2 regions of the Actinomadura rubteroloni genome follow, and region 2 is predicted to be linked to the other one. Evidence: riboswitches for the same ligand, from Rfam matches in the RefSeq annotation. Region 2 holds a riboswitch; the other holds the start of a gene.
What was found. Region 2 has a riboswitch for ZMP and ZTP ahead of BTM25_RS08005 (bifunctional methylenetetrahydrofolate dehydrogenase/methenyltetrahydrofolate cyclohydrolase). Riboswitches for the same ligand answer to the same signal wherever they lie in the genome.
Positions count from the first base shown of each region.

Region 1 (7,833 bases), on a different contig from region 2:
TGGCGGGACGTGGTGCAGCACCGGTTCCGCAGCGGCGGCGTCCTGCACGACCACGCGGTGGGCAACCTGCTGATCGTGGCGCTGTGGGAGCTGCTCGCCGAGCGCGGGGGCCCGGTCGGCTCGACGGTGGAGGGCCTGGACTGGGTCGGGCGGCTGCTCGGCGCGCACGGCCGGGTGCTGCCGATGGCGGCGGTCCCGATGGACATCGTCGCCGAGGTGCGCGGCGCGGACCCGGCGCGGCCCGGGGTGGTCACGCGGGTCAAGGGCCAGGTGGCGTGCGCGAGCACGGCGGGGACGGTGCTCGGCGTCGACCTCGTCCCGGCCGACCCGCCCGCGTGCCCCGAGGCCCTGGCCGCCGTGGACGACGCGGACTGGGTGGTGTTCGGCCCGGGGTCGTGGTTCACGAGCGTCCTGCCGCACCTGAAGGTCCCCGCGCTGGCCCGGTCGCTGGCGCGCACCCGCGCCCGCCGGATCGTGGCGCTGAACCTCGTCCCGCAGCCGGGCGAGACCGACGACTTCTCCCCCCAGAACCATCTGGAAGTGCTCCAGGCCCACGCGCCCGACCTGCGGGTGGACGTCGTCCTCGCCGACCGGGGCGTGGTGGACGACGCCGAGGCGCTGGACAAGGCCGTCGCCGCGCTCGGCGGCCGGCTCGTCCTCGCCGACGTCGCCGACCCCGGCGGCGCGCCGCGTCATGATCCCGCCCTGCTGGCCCAAGCCTTCGTACAGATATTCGCGCAGTGACGACCCGCGCGGCCGACTTCGGCCACACTGCTGGGAGTCCGGACAGGGGGAGAGGGTTCATCTCATGGCGATGACCGGTGTGGTCAAGGACGAGCTGAGCAGGCTGCAGGTGCTGAAGCCCTGCTGCCGCAAGGCCGAGGTCTCGACGCTGCTGCGCTTCGCGGGCGGCCTGCACCTGGTGAGCGGCCGCATCGTGGTGGAGGCCGAGATCGACACCGGGGTCGCCGCGCGGCGGCTGCGCCGGGACGTCGCCGAGGTGTTCGGGCACGGCTCGGAGGTCGTGGTGCTCGCGCCGAGCGGGCTGCGCAAGGGCAACCGCTACGTCGTGCGGATCTTCCGCGACGGCGAGTCCCTGGCCCGGCAGACGGGCCTGATCGACAACAACGGCCGTCCGGTGCGGGGGCTGCCCCGGCACGTGGTGGCGGGCGCGGCGTGCGACGCCGAGTCGGCGTGGCGGGGCGCGTTCCTCGCGCACGGGTCGCTGACCGAGCCGGGCCGGTCGATGTCGCTGGAGGTGACCTGCCCGGGTCCGGAGGCGGCGCTCGCGCTGGTCGGCGCGGCGCGCCGGCTCAAGATCCACGCCAAGGCGCGGGAGGTGCGCGGGGTGGACCGGGTGGTCGTCCGGGACGGCGACGCGATCAGCGCGCTGCTGACCCGGCTCGGCGCCCACGACAGCGTGCTGGCCTGGGAGGAGCGGCGGATGCGCCGCGAGGTCCGGGCGACGGCCAACCGCCTCGCCAACTTCGACGACGCGAACCTGCGGCGGTCGGCCCGCGCGGCGGTCGCGGCGGGCGCGCGGGTGGCGCGGGCGCTGGAGATCCTCGGCGAGGAGGCCCCCGAGCACCTGGTGAGCGCGGGGCGGCTGCGGCTGGAGCACAAGCAGGCGTCGCTGGAGGAGCTGGGCCAGCTCGCGGAGCCGCCGCTGACCAAGGACGCCATCGCGGGCCGGATCCGGCGGCTGCTGGCGATGGCCGACAAGCGCGCGAGCGACCAGGGCCTCCCGGGCACCGAGGCGAACCTGACCGCCGACATGCTCGCCCCCTGATCTCCGGGGTTCCGGTCGTCCGTTACCGGCGGGCGGCGGGGGCCGCAACCGGGGCGGTGGTCGCGCCCGGTGATCACCGCCACTTTTCCCGGCGGGGCCGCGTTGCGGCGCACTCAGCCGCATACCGGAACAAATCTGACGCCGTGTTTGCTGTGCCCGGCGTCCTTGCCGGTAGCGGCGGGAACCCTGTCCAATGGTCTAGACACAAAGGTCTAGACCCTGGCGGGTGACAGTCCGATCCCCCAGGTGGGGGAGGGGGCCTCACCCCCCGATATCCCTCGCCTCCCCTGTCGGGAAGCGGCCCGGCCATTCGGTAGGGTCGGGCGGGGAACACCCCGTGCGAGCAAGAGAACGCACCCCGTGGAGAGTCCGGCCACCGCCGGGCGAGACGACGTATGAGGAGAGCCGTTCCGTGACCATCCGAGTAGGCATCAACGGGTTCGGCCGGATCGGCCGAAACTTCTACCGCGCCGTCCTGGCCAGCGGGGCCGACATCGAGATCGTGGCGGTCAACGACCTGACCGACAACGCCACGCTCGCCCACCTGCTGAAGTACGACAGCATCCTCGGGCGCCTCGGCCGCGACGTCCACGCGACCGACGACTCGATCGCCGTCGGCGACTCGATCATCAAGACCTTCGCCGAGCGCGACCCGGCGAACCTCAAGTGGGCCGACGTCGGCGTGGACGTCGTCGTCGAGTCCACCGGCTTCTTCACCGACGCCACCAAGGCCAAGGTGCACGCCGACAACGGCGCCAAGAAGGTCATCATCTCCGCCCCGGCCAAGAACGAGGACGTCACGATCGTCCTCGGGGTCAACGACGACGCCTACGACCCGGCCGCGCACACGGTGATCTCCAACGCGTCCTGCACGACCAACTGCCTCGCCCCGATGGCCAAGGTCCTGAACGACACGTTCGGGATCAACAAGGGCCTGATGACGACGATCCACGCCTACACGCAGGACCAGAACCTCCAGGACGGCCCGCACGGCGACCTGCGCCGCGCCCGCGCCGCCGCGCTGAACCTCGTCCCGACCTCCACCGGCGCCGCCAAGGCCATCGGCCTGGTCCTGCCGGAGCTGAAGGGCAAGCTGGACGGCTACGCGGTCCGCGTGCCGATCCCGACCGGCTCGGCCACCGACCTGACGGTCGAGCTGGGCCGCGAGGCCACCGTCGCGGAGGTCAACGGCGCGCTGAAGGAGGCGGCCGAGGGCCCGCTCGCCGGGATCCTCACCTACACCGAGGACCCGATCGTCTCGTCCGACATCGTCACCGACCCGTCGTCGTGCATCTTCGACGCGGGCCTGACCAAGGTCATCGGCAACCAGGCCAAGGTCGTCGGCTGGTACGACAACGAGTGGGGCTACTCCAACCGCCTCGCCGACCTCGTCAAGCTCGTCGGCGCCCAGCTCTGACCGACGCCCCCCGCCGTGGCCGTGCCCCGCACGGCCACGGCGGCCGTGTCTCCGGGGGCTCCGCGCGCGGCGCCCCCGCGCCGCCCCGCCGTGTCCACCGGGGGCGACCCCCGACGGAAGGAAACGCCTTGCCGATGCGCACCATCGACGATCTCGACGTCGCCGGGAAGCGGGTGCTCGTCCGCGCCGACCTCAACGTGCCGCTGGACGGCGGCGCCATCACCGACGACGGCCGCATCCGGGCCGGCCTGCCGACGATCGAGGCGCTGCGCGCGCGGGGCGCGAAGGTCGTCGTCTGCGCCCACCTCGGCCGTCCGAAGGGCGAGGTGAAGCCCGAGTTCTCGCTCGCGCCGGTCGCGGCGCGGCTCGGCGAGCTGCTCGGCGCCGACGTTCCGCTCGCCGCCGACGTCGCGGGCGAGTCGGCCCGCGCGCTCGTCGCCGGGCTCGCCGACGGCGAGGTCGGGCTGCTGGAGAACCTGCGCTTCGAGGCCGGGGAGACCAGCAAGGACGACGCCGAGCGCGGCGCGTTCGCCGACCGCCTCGCCGCCCTCGCCGACCTGTACGTCGGCGACGGGTTCGGCGCCGTCCACCGCAAGCACGCGAGCGTGTACGACGTGCCGCAGCGCCTCCCGCACGCGGCGGGCGGCCTCATCGCGACCGAGGTCGGCGTGCTGCGGCGGCTCAGTGCGGACGTCGAGCGGCCCTACGCGGTCGTGCTCGGCGGCTCCAAGGTCTCCGACAAGCTCGGCGTCATCGACAATCTCCTGGACAAGGCCGACCGCATCCTCATCGGCGGCGGCATGGTCTTCACCTTCCTCAAGGCGCAGGGCCACGAGGTCGGCAAGAGCCTCCTGGAGGAGGACCAGCTCGACACCGTCCGCGCCTACCTGGAGCGGGCGAAGGCCAACGGCGTCGAGTTCGTGCTGCCGGTGGACGTCGTCGCGGCCACCGCGTTCGCGGCCGACGCGCAGCACGACGTCGTCGCGGCCGACGCGATCCCCGCCGACCGGCTCGGCCTGGACATCGGCCCCGAGTCCGGCAAGCTGTTCGCCGACCGGCTCGCCGACGCCCGGACCATCTTCTGGAACGGCCCGATGGGCGTGTTCGAGATGGCCCCCTACGCGGGCGGCACCCGCGCCGTCGCGCAGGGCCTCATCGACTCCGGCGCGTTCACCGTCGTCGGCGGCGGCGACTCGGCCGCCGCGGTGCGCGGGCTCGGCTTCGACGAGGACGCCTTCTCCCACATCTCGACCGGCGGCGGCGCCAGCCTCGAATACCTCGAGGGCAAGACGCTGCCCGGCCTGCAGGCTCTGGAGGACTGACCCCGATGGCCCCGAAGAACGCTTCCGCCCGAAAGCCGCTGATGGCCGGGAACTGGAAGATGAACAACAACCACCTGGAAGCCATCGCGCTCGTCCAGAAACTGGCCTTCGGGCTCAAGGAGGCCGACTACGACGCGGTGGACATCGCCGTCCTGCCGCCGTTCACCGACCTGCGCTCGGTGCAGACGCTCGTGGACGCCGACAAGCTCGACCTCTCCTACGGCGCCCAGGACGTGTCCCAGCACGCGTCCGGCGCCTACACCGGCGAGGTGTCGGCCGCGATGCTCGCCAAGCTCGGCTGCTCCTACGTCACCGTCGGGCACTCCGAGCGGCGCGAGTACCACCACGAGGACGACGCGCTCGTCAACGCCAAGGCGCGGGCCGCGCTCGGCGCGGAGATCACGCCGATCGTGTGCGTGGGGGAGCGGCTGGAGGTCCGCGAGGCGGGCGAGCACATCGCGCACTGCGTCGCGCAGGTCGACGGCGCGCTGCAGAAGGTCACCGCCGAGCAGGCGGCCGGGCTCGTCATCGCCTACGAGCCGGTCTGGGCGATCGGCACCGGCAAGACCGCGTCCGCGCAGGACGCCCAGGAGGTCTGCGCGGCGATCCGCGCCCGTGTCGGCGAGCTGTACGACGGTGACACGGCCGCGCGGATCCGTATCCTGTACGGCGGGTCGGTCAAGGGCGCGAACATCGCCGGGATCATGGCCCAGTCCGACGTGGACGGCGCGCTGGTCGGCGGTGCCAGTCTCGACCCCGGCGAGTTCGTCAAGATCTGCCGGTACCGGGACCTTCCGGCCTGATCCGAACGGATTGATTCGGTCTGTCCCGGGGGTTCTTGCCGAACCAGACGTCCGTTCGTCGTACCCTTCGTACCTGACGGGCAAACGCCCGGCTCGACGCTCGTCCCGCATCCGAGAACGCCCCGCCCCGGCGGGGGTGGCCAGAGAAGGCGCTGAACTGTGATCATCGCAACGTCCATCGTGCTCATCGTCGCGAGCCTGCTGATGGTGGTCCTCGTCCTGATGCACAAGGGCAAGGGCGGCGGGCTGTCCGACATGTTCGGCGGCGGCATCTCGTCGTCGCTCGGCGGTTCGTCGGTCGTCGAGCGCAACCTGGACCGCCTGACGATCGGTCTCGGGATCATCTGGCTGGCGTCGGTCGTGGTGCTGGGCCTGCTGTTCAAGAGCAAGGGCGCCTGACCGGCCGCCGAGACATGCGAGCGCCGCGGCACCGTCGGGCGGACGGACGCGGCAACACTGAGCGAGGAGTAGTCCGTGGGTAGTGGCAACGCGATTCGGGGCAGCCGTGTCGGGGCCGGGCCGATGGGAGAGGCCGAGCGCGGCGACGCGGCCCCCCGGGTCTGGGTGACCTTCTACTGCGCCAACCGGCACGAGACCCGGCCGAGCTTCGCGACCGACGTCGCGGTGCCGGAGACGTGGGACTGCCCGCGCTGCGGCTTCCCGGCCGGGCAGGACAAGGACAGCCCGCCGGCACCGCCGAAGACCGAGCCCTACAAGACGCACCTCGCGTACGTGAAGGAGCGGCGCAGCGATGAGGACGGCGAGGCCATCCTGGAGGAGGCCCTCGCCAAGCTGCGGGCCAAGCGCGCCGCGGTGAAGCGCGCGCTGGAGGCCGCCGGGCGCGGCTGAGCGACGAGCGACCGCGGGGCCCGCGGGGAGGGCGCGCCCTCCCCGCGGGCCCCGTCGCGTCTTCCGGGCGCGCACGCGGCCCGCTAGGCTGGACGGCAACGCGACTGGCGCAGTCAAGGTGGATCCGACCACCGGGAAGCGAACCGTCCGCACACCGCGCGCCTGGGTGTACGGGTCCCCACGCCGGGGCCTCGTACCGTCCCGGCGGCGAAGCAGCGGAGGCGTCCATGCACCAGCCGTCCCTTCCCCACCTGCACGGCCAGGACCCGAGCGTCGCCGGGCTGGTGGAGGCCGAGGCCCGCCGGCAGTTCGAGAAGATCCGGCTCATCGCGTCGGAGAACTACGTGTCGCCCGCCGTGCTGGAGGCGACCGGCTCGGTCCTCACCAACAAGTACTCCGAGGGGTACGCGGGCCGCCGCTACTACGAGGGCCAGCAGAACATCGACCCGCTGGAGCTGCTGGCCGTCGAGCGCGCCCGGACGCTGTTCGGCGCGGAGCACGCCAACGTCCAGCCGTACTCGGGGTCGCCCGCCAACCTCGCCGTCTACGCGGCGTTCCTGGAGCCGGGCGACACGGTGCTCGGGCTGTCGCTGCCGATGGGCGGCCACCTCACGCACGGCTGGACGGTGTCGGCGACCGGCAAGTGGTTCAACGCCGTCCGCTACGAGGTCCGCCGCGACACCGGCCGCGTCGACATGGACCAGGTCCGCGAGCTGGCGCTGCGCGAGCGGCCCAAGCTGATCTGGTGCGGCGGCACCGCGCTGCCCCGGACGATCGACTTCCCGGCGTTCGCCGAGATCGCGCGCGAGTGCGGGGCGGTCCTGGCCGCCGACATCGCGCACATCGCCGGGCTCGTCGCGGGCGGCGCGCACCCCTCGCCCGTCGGGCACGCCGACGTCGTCACCACCACGACGCACAAGACGCTGCGCGGGCCGCGCGGCGCGATGATCCTCACGACCGGCGAGCACGCGAAGGCGGTCGACCGGGCCGTCTTCCCCGGCCTTCAGGGCGGCCCGCACAACCACACGACCGCCGCGATCGCCGTCGCGCTCGCCGAGGCGGCCCGGCCCGACTTCGCCGACTACGCGCGGCGGATCGTCGCGAACGCCGCCGCGCTCGCGGACGCGCTGCTGGAGCGCGGCTACGACCTGGTGTCCGGCGGCACCGACAACCACCTGATCCTCATCGACCTGACGAACAAGGACGTCGCCGGCAAGCCCGCCGCCCGCGCGCTGGACGAGGCGGGCATCGAGCTGAACTACAACGCCGTCCCGTTCGACCCGCGCAAGCCGTTCGACCCGTCCGGGCTGCGCATCGGCACCGCCGCGATCACGACGCGGGGCCTGACGCCCGACCTGATGCCGCGCGTCGCGGCGTGGTTCGACGACGTGGTCGTCGCGGCGGCCAAGGGCGACACGACCGTCGCCGACCGCGTGGCCGCCGAGATCCGCGACCTGATGGCCGCCTACCCGATGCCGGGCTGGGCGTCGCTCGGCTGACGCAGCACGCTGATCATCCGCCAGGCGGCGGCGTCGGTGACGGGCACGTCGCCGAAGTCGCCGTACTGGGCGGCGATCTCCAGCCGTCCCGACAGCCGGACGGCGGCGGCCAGCTCCGTCGCCGTCCAGAACCGGTAGGGGACGACGTCGCGGA
Region 1 covers NZ_MTBP01000006.1:161,699-169,531, reverse strand. Annotated here, with positions in the region: gene BTM25_RS28815 (gluconeogenesis factor YvcK family protein) at 1-744, shown strand, start outside; gene whiA (DNA-binding protein WhiA) at 809-1,789, shown strand; gene gap (type I glyceraldehyde-3-phosphate dehydrogenase) at 2,202-3,206, shown strand; gene BTM25_RS28800 (phosphoglycerate kinase) at 3,341-4,528, shown strand; gene tpiA (triose-phosphate isomerase) at 4,534-5,331, shown strand; gene secG (preprotein translocase subunit SecG) at 5,491-5,730, shown strand; gene BTM25_RS28785 (RNA polymerase-binding protein RbpA) at 5,806-6,180, shown strand; ZMP/ZTP riboswitch at 6,271-6,355, shown strand; gene BTM25_RS28780 (serine hydroxymethyltransferase) at 6,408-7,679, shown strand; gene BTM25_RS28775 (class I SAM-dependent methyltransferase) at 7,646-7,833, opposite strand, start outside.
Region 1: linked by a shared signal. The riboswitch ahead of BTM25_RS28780 (serine hydroxymethyltransferase) and the one ahead of BTM25_RS08005 (bifunctional methylenetetrahydrofolate dehydrogenase/methenyltetrahydrofolate cyclohydrolase) in region 2 are both predicted to bind ZMP and ZTP.

Region 2 (7,833 bases):
GAGGTGGACGTACTGACGTCGCTGTGCCGTCCGGCGCTCTCGGACGAGGCGTTCGTGGCTCCGGCCACCGCGCGCCAGATCGCCGAGGAGCTGGTGGTGACGGAGGCCGCGGTCAAGCAGCATCTGCTGCGGCTGTACCAGAAGTTCCGCATCCCCGAGGGGGCGAACCGGCGCACCCGGCTGGCCAACGAGGTCATCGCGATGGGCCTCGTCCGGCCGCTGCCGCCGGTCCACGTCCCGCAGCAGAACCGTCCGGTGGACGGCCAGGGACCGGGCGGCGTCCGCCGTCCCGGCCCGCCCGGCGCCACCGCCCCGGGCCGCCATCTCACCGGTCCGGGCCGTCAGGCGACGGGGGTGGGCCGCCGGGCTAGTTAGGAGTCACGGCCTGCTGCGCTCGCCTGGCGGCTCGCTTCGCAACCGTGTCTCTGGGCGAGCGCGGCATCGCTTCGCGATCTTCGCGCCCGGGGGACTCGCCTTCGGCGTCGTCCCCCGGGCGCTCAGTTTTCGCGCTCGCGCGCTGGCTGAGGCCAGCCGAAACGGGCGCCTCGGCCACCGGCCCCGGCGGTCAGCGGGCGGCGTTCTCGGCGGCCTCGACGACGTTCGCCAGCAGCATCGCGCGGGTCATCGGGCCCACGCCGCCGGGGTTGGGGGCCACCCAGCCCGCCACCTCGCGCACGTCCGCCGCCACGTCGCCCGCCAGCTTGCCGTCGACGCGGGAGACGCCCACGTCCAGGACGGCCGCGCCGGGCTTCACCATGTCGGCGGTGATCAGGCCGGGGACGCCCGCGGCGGCGACGATGATGTCGGCCTTGCGGGTGTGCGCGGCCAGGTCGCGCGTGCCGGTGTGGCAGAGCGTGACGGTCGCGTTCTCGGTGCGGCGGGTCAGCAGCAGGCCGAGCGAGCGGCCGACCGTGATGCCCCGGCCGACGACCGTGACCTCGGCGCCCGCGATCGGGACGTCGAAGCGGCGCAGCAGGTCGATGATGCCCTTCGGCGTGCAGGGCAGCGGGCCGGGCTGCTGGAGGACCAGGCGGCCGAGGTTGGTGGGGTGCAGGCCGTCGGCGTCCTTGAGGGGGTCGATGCGCTCCAGCACGCGCTGCTCGTCCAGGCCCTTGGGGAGCGGGAGCTGGACGATGTAGCCGGTGCAGGACGGGTCGGCGTTCAGCTCGTCCACCGCGCGCTCGACGTCCTCCTGCGTCGCGTCGGCGGGCAGGTCGCGGCGGATGCTCTCGATGCCGACCTCGGCGCAGTCGCGGTGCTTCATGCCGACGTAGGCGTGGCTGCCGGGGTCGTCGCCGACGAGGACCGTGCCGAGGCCGACGCCGACGCCGCGCGAGCGCAGGGCCGCGACGCGGGTCGTGAGGTCCGCGCGGATCTGCGCGGCCGTGGCCTTCCCGTCCAGGATCCGTGCCGTCATGTGCGCCTCCGTGGTGAACTCGCGTGGTGATCTCGCCGGGCCGCACGGCCCGTGCGTGGTCCCCGGTCACCCAGGCGCGCGGTGTCCGGACTGCTCCGCTCCCCGGTGGTCGTGTCCACCTTGTCCGCGCCAGTCACGTGTGCGTCCATCGTACCGGGACGGGACGCGACGGTCAGCGGCCCCGCCAGGACAGGAAGCGGTCGGTGCCCTGCCAGCCGAGCACGCCCGCCAGCAGCGCCGCCGCGACGGCCGCGGCGAGGCCGACGATCTCGCGGGCGTCCATGAGCAGCGCGTCGGCCTGGAGGAACACGCCGAACGCGTGCGCGAGGACCTGGTTCATCGAAGTCTCCGAGGGGCGGGTGCGCGCCGGGACGGGCCCGGCGCGCGTCCGCCGGTCAGTGGAAGAAGTGCCGGACGCCGGTGAAGTACAGGGTCACGCCCGCCTTCTCCGCCGCCTCGATCACCTCGGGGTCGTGGATGGAGCCGCCGGGCTCCACGATCGCGCGGACGCCCGCCGCGGCGAGCGCCTCCAGCCCGTCGGGGAACGGGAAGAACGCGTCGGACGCGCCGACCGCGCGCGCGGCCCGCTCGGCGCCCGCCCGCGTCACCGCGAGCTTGGCCGAGTCGACCCGGTTGACCTGGCCCATGCCGACGCCGACGGTCGCGCCGTCGGCGGCGAGCAGGATCGCGTTGGACTTGACGGCCCGGACGGCCCGCCACGCGAACGCCAGGTCCCGCAGGGTCGCCGCGTCGGCGGCCGTGCCGACCTTCAGCTCCCAGGTGGCCGGGTCGTCGCCGGAGGCGTCCACCCGGTCGACGGTCTGGAGCAGCACGCCGCCGTCGATGCGGCGGAACTCGGTCGCGTTGGACGGCCCGGACGCGCAGCGCAGCAGCCGCAGGTTCTTCCAGCGTCCGCGCAGGATCTCCAGCGCGTCGGCGTCGAAGTCCGGCGCGACGATGACCTCGGTGAAGATCTCCTTGACGGACTCGGCGAACGCGGCCGTCACCGGGCGGTTCACCGCGATGACGCCGCCGTAGGCCGACACCGGGTCGCACTCGTGGGCCTTGCGGTGGGCCTCGGCGACGTCGGCGCCGACGGCGATGCCGCACGGGTTGGCGTGCTTGATGATCGCGACGGCGGGCTCGGCGAAGTCGTAGGCGGCGCGGCGGGCGGCCTCGGCGTCCACGTAGTTGTTGTAGGACATCTCCTTGCCGTGGAGCTGCTCGGCGCCCGCCAGCCCCCCGGACGCGCCGGCGTCGGTGAACAGCGCGGCCTTCTGGTGCGGGTTCTCGCCGTAGCGCAGGACGGCGGACCGCTCCCACGTGGCGCCGAGGAAGTCCGGCCAGCCGGAGGACGCGGCCTCCTCGTCCGGGGCGTAGGACGAGGCGAACCACGACGCCACCGCGACGTCGTAGGACGCGGTGTGCGCGAACGCGATCCCGGCGAGGCGGCGGCGCTCGTCCAGCGTGAACCCGCCCGCCTCGACGGCCGCGAGCACCGACCCGTAGGACGCGGGGTCCACGACGACGGCGACGCTCGCGTGGTTCTTCGCGGCGGCGCGGACCATCGTCGGGCCGCCGATGTCGATCTGCTCGACGCACTCGTCGGGCGCCGCGCCCGACGCGACGGTCGCCGCGAACGGGTACAGGTTGACGACGGCGAGGTCGAACGGCTCGACGTCCAGGTCCCGGAGCTGGCGGACGTGGTCGTCCTTGCGGCGGTCGGCCAGCAGGCCCGCGTGGACGCGCGGGTGCAGGGTCTTGACGCGTCCGTCCAGGCACTCGGGGAAGCCGGTCAGCTCCTCCACCTTCAGGACGGGCACCCCGGCGGCGGCGATCCGCCCGGCCGTGGAGCCGGTGGAGACGATCTCCACCCCGGCGGCGTGCAGGCCGCGGGCCAGCTCCTCCAGCCCCGTCTTGTCGTACACGCTGATCAGCGCACGTTTGATCGCGACCCGGGTCACCGGTTCAGCTCTCCTTCTTCGGCTGCGGACGTGTTGCAGGTCCGGCATTTCATGGAGACCCGCCGACCGTTCGCGGTCCAGCCGTCGCGGGCGAGCCGCCCGACGACGTCGACCAGGAGCCGGCGCTCCACCTGCTTGATGCGCTCGTGCAGGGAGTCCTCGTCGTCATGCCAGCGGACCGGGACGGCCTCCTGGGCGATGACGGGTCCGGTGTCCACGCCTTCGTCGACGAAGTGCACGGTACAGCCCGTGAGCTTGACCCCGTAGGCCAGGGCGTCGCGGACGGCGTGGGCGCCGGGGAAGGACGGCAGCAGAGCGGGATGGGTGTTGACGATGCGCCCGCCGAACCGTTCCAGGAACCGGGCGCCGAGGATCTTCATGAACCCGGCGGACACGACGAGGTCGGGCCGGTGCTCGGCGACGGCGTCGGCGAGGGCGGCGTCCCAGGCGTCCCGGCCGGGGAAGTCGGGGATCCGCAGGGTGAACGCGGGCAGCCCGGCGCGGGCCGCGCGGGCCGTGCCCTCGATGCCGGGACGGTCCGCGCCCACGGCCACCACTTCGGCGCCGTACTCTGGATCCGCGCACGCGTCGAGCAGCGCCTGTAGGTTGGTCCCCGCTCCGGAGACGAGGACGACGAGCCGGGCGGGCACCATGACTCCCTGCTGGACGTTTCGAGGTGTGGGACGGGCGGCCCCGGCGTCGTCGCGCGGGCCTGCCAGCACGCAGCCTATCCGTCCCGCCGCGCGCCCCCGACGGCGCTCCGCCCCCGGCCGGACGACGCCGCCACCGAACATGCAGGAGGAGAAACCGTGACACACCAGGCGGGACCCGGCGAGGTCCAGGCCCCGCAGGCTCCCCCGCCCGGCGGCCGGCGCGGTCCGGCGTCGCGCCGGGCGCTGTGGCTGGCGATCGGCGGGCTGATCCTCGCGGTGCCGTTCTGGCCGCTCGGGCTGGTGCTCGGCATCGCGGGCATCGTGACCGAGATCCGCGCGCGCCGCGACCCGGCGGTCCCGGCGCGGCGCGGCCTGTCGGCGAGCATCGTGGTCGGCGCGTGCGCCGTGCTGGTCGGGCTGTTCGCGATGACGAGCTGGATCGTCCTCGCGCCCGAGCTGTCGGACCGGCAGTCGTGCCTGGACGGCGCGAACACCGTCGCCGACAAGAAGGCGTGCGACGACGCGTTCTCCCGGCAGATCATCGACAAGTTCGACCTGCCGCCGGACACGAAGGTCTTCACCGGCTTCTAGTCGTCGGCCTCGTCGCGCAGGACGAAGATCGCGCCGCCCCGGTTCTCGGTGCGGTCGTCGCGCGGGCGGGGCTCGTCGGGCTCGGGCTCGGGCTCGGCGGGACGGGTGCGGCGCGCGGGCAGGACCGGCTCGGCGTCCTCGAACTCCAGCGGGTCGGGGACGGCCGGGACGGGCCGCGGAGTCGGTTCCGGCGCGGGCAGCGGCACGACGGGCACGACCGGCGCGGGCAGCGGCTCGGGCTCGGGCAGCGGCTCGGGCGCGGCGCCGCGCGGCGGCTTGGGCGGCCGGCGGCGCCGGCGGGGCTTCGGGTCGTCGGTGCGGCGCAGTGCGCGTCCGTTGGCGAACCAGGCCGCGAGCGCCGCCGCGACGCCGACCTCCAGCGCCGCGAGCAGGCCGACCTGCCAGGGCGAGGGGCCGACGGTCCGGAGCCGTCCGCCGCCCATCGGCCCGCCCGACAGCGCGGCGAGCACGGCCAGCACCAGGCCGGTCAGGGCGCCCGTCGTGAAGCCCCACAGCGGCGCGGTCTCGGCCGCCGGGCTCGGCAGCGCCCGGACGGTCAGCACCCCGCCGACCGCGCCCGCCGCGAACGGCGCGGCCAGCGCCAGCAGCGACAGGGCGGGCGCCGGGCCGGGGCCGGGCAGCGCGGCGAGCGGCGGGAACGCGGGGATCGTGTCGAGGAACACACCGGTGACCGAGACGCTGGTGCCCGTCCCGACGGCGAATCCGGCGCCGACGGCGTAGGACGTCCCCCAGATGATCGCGTTGGGCAGGAACGCCAGCTCCACGACCAGCAGCAGGACGCCGCCGACGACGCCGGGCGCCAGCTCGCCGTACAGGCGGTTCGCCTCCGGCAGGTGGAAGGCGAGCGCGCAGCCGACGAGAAGCGCGCCCGCCGCGAGCAGTACCGCGAGCGCCCCCGACACCCCGATGACCAGGGACCGCGGACGCTCGGGCAGCAGCCGCAGCAGCGCGCCGAGCCCGGACCGGACGCGTCCCCGGCGCAGCGCGACGAGCGCCCGCGCCGCCCCGAACCCGCCCGCGACCAGCGCGACGGTGAAGCAGCACAGCAGCGCCTGCCACGGCGACGGGCGCACCGGCGGCTTGGTCGCGGCGAGCGCGAGCAGCCCGGCGAGCAGCGTGTAGGGGACGGCGAGGGCGACGGCGACGTCCATGACGCCCCGGCGCGTGCGGCGTGCGCCCGTCCGCAGCATCCAGCCGCCGCAGCGGTACAGCAGCGCGCCGGGCAGCGCGACGATGCCGAGCGGGAGCAGCCCGACCCGTCCGTCCGGCAGCGACAGGCCCGCGTGGTGGGAGACGAGCCAGAACGTCACGGCCGTCCGGAACACGCCGGGCAGGCCGCTGCCGAGCGCCGAGCGCGGCGCGGCGATCCAGCCGACGAGGGTGACCGTGACGAGCACGGCCAGCCCGATCCCGACGCACCACAGCGCGCCGACGAGGCCGGTGACGAGCAGCGGGCGCTGCGTCCCCGCGCGGTCCGGAGCCGTCCGCCGCTCCCGCGTCATGTCGCTCATCCGCCCCATGCTGGCACCGGGCCGCCCCCGGGGTCGGCGCGTCGCCCGGCGTGTCGTCTTTGTCGTGGCCGATGTCGGGGCGGGGTCAGCCGGGGAGCGGGGCGTCCAGGATCCGCAGCAGGATCTCGGTGAGCGGGTCGCGCAGCGCGGGCAGCTCGTCGGCCCGTCCCTCGCTCACGTGGACGAGGATCAGCTCGGCGACCGCGCCGACCGCCGCCGTGAACGCGTGCTCGGGCACCGGCGGCCACTCGGGGTGCTTGCGCGCGGCGTGCTCGCGCCAGCCGCGCAGGACGTCCGCGACGAGCCCGTAGCCCTTGAGGCGCCCGCGCAGCGCGCGCGGCCCGACGGCGGGCAGCTCCACGAGGATGCAGCGCGCGTACTCCGGTTCCCGCGCGCACAGCGCCAGGTAGGCGCCGAGCGCGGCGCGCAGCAGTTCCCGGGACGACGATGGGCGCTCGGCGTCGCGCGGCGGCGTCATCACCTCGGCGACGATCGCCTCCTGCGCCTCGGCCATCGCCGACAGGAAGCAGTCCTCCACCCCGGCGAAGTGGTCGTAGAACGCCTTGCGGGACACGCGGGCGCGCTGGACGACCATCGCGACCGTCGTGTGCGCGTACCCGGCCTCGGCGACCGCCGCGATCACCGCGCCGCGCAGCCGCCGCCGCTGCTCCTCCCGCACGACGGACGCGGGCAGGCTGCTGCGTCCGCGCGGCAGTCCCGGCCGGTCCTGGCCGTAGACGGCGGCCAGGCGCGGTTCGTCGCCGGGCGGCGTCGGGTTCTCGATCATCGGTGCGGCCAGCCTACCGACCCCGAAGACGAAGGACGCCCGCGCCGCGAGGCGGCACGGGCGTCCTGCGCGCTCGGTTCAGAGCTTGTTCATGATCTCCCGCATGAGGACGGCGGTCTCGCTCGGCGTCTTGCCGACCCGCACGCCGACCTTCTCCAGGGCCTCCTTCTTGGCCTGGGCGGTGCCCGCCGAGCCGGAGACGATCGCGCCCGCGTGGCCCATCGTCTTGCCCTCGGGGGCGGTGAAGCCCGCGACGTAGCCGACGACCGGCTTGGTCACGTGCTGCTCGATGTAGGCCGCGGCCCGCTCCTCGGCGTCGCCGCCGATCTCGCCGATCATGACGATCGCGTCGGTCTCCGGGTCGTCCTGGAACGCCTGGAGCGCGTCGATGTGGGTCGTCCCGATGATCGGGTCGCCGCCGATTCCGACGCAGGTGGAGAAGCCGATGTCGCGCAGCTCGTACATCATCTGGTACGTCAGCGTGCCCGACTTGGAGACCAGGCCGATGCGTCCCGGCGAGGTGATGTCGGCGGGGATGATGCCCGCGTTCGACTTGCCGGGGGACGCGATGCCGGGGCAGTTCGGCCCGATGATCCGCGTCTTGTTGCCCTTCTCGACCGCGTAAGCCCAGAAGTAGGCGGTGTCGTGGACCGGGACGCCCTCGGTGATCACGACGGCGAGGGGGATCTCGGCGTCGATCGCCTCGACGACGGCGTCCTTGGTGAACTTCGGCGGGACGAACACGACCGACACGTCCGCGCCGGTCTGCTCGATCGCCTCCTTGACCGTCCCGAAGACCGGGAGCGCGGTGCCGTCGAACTCGACGGTCTGCCCGGCCTTGCGGGCGTTGACGCCGCCGACGACCTGCGCGCCGGAGGCCAGCATCCGG
Region 2 covers NZ_MTBP01000001.1:1,800,197-1,808,029, reverse strand. Annotated here, with positions in the region: gene BTM25_RS08010 (helix-turn-helix domain-containing protein) at 1-375, shown strand, start outside; gene BTM25_RS08005 (bifunctional methylenetetrahydrofolate dehydrogenase/methenyltetrahydrofolate cyclohydrolase) at 566-1,417, opposite strand; ZMP/ZTP riboswitch at 1,479-1,564, opposite strand; gene BTM25_RS29545 (hypothetical protein) at 1,590-1,757, opposite strand; gene purH (bifunctional phosphoribosylaminoimidazolecarboxamide formyltransferase/IMP cyclohydrolase) at 1,813-3,381, opposite strand; gene purN (phosphoribosylglycinamide formyltransferase) at 3,378-4,031, opposite strand; gene BTM25_RS07990 (DUF456 domain-containing protein) at 4,191-4,625, shown strand; gene BTM25_RS07985 (cell division protein PerM) at 4,622-6,157, opposite strand; gene BTM25_RS07980 (TetR/AcrR family transcriptional regulator) at 6,243-6,944, opposite strand; gene sucD (succinate--CoA ligase subunit alpha) at 7,023-7,833, opposite strand, start outside.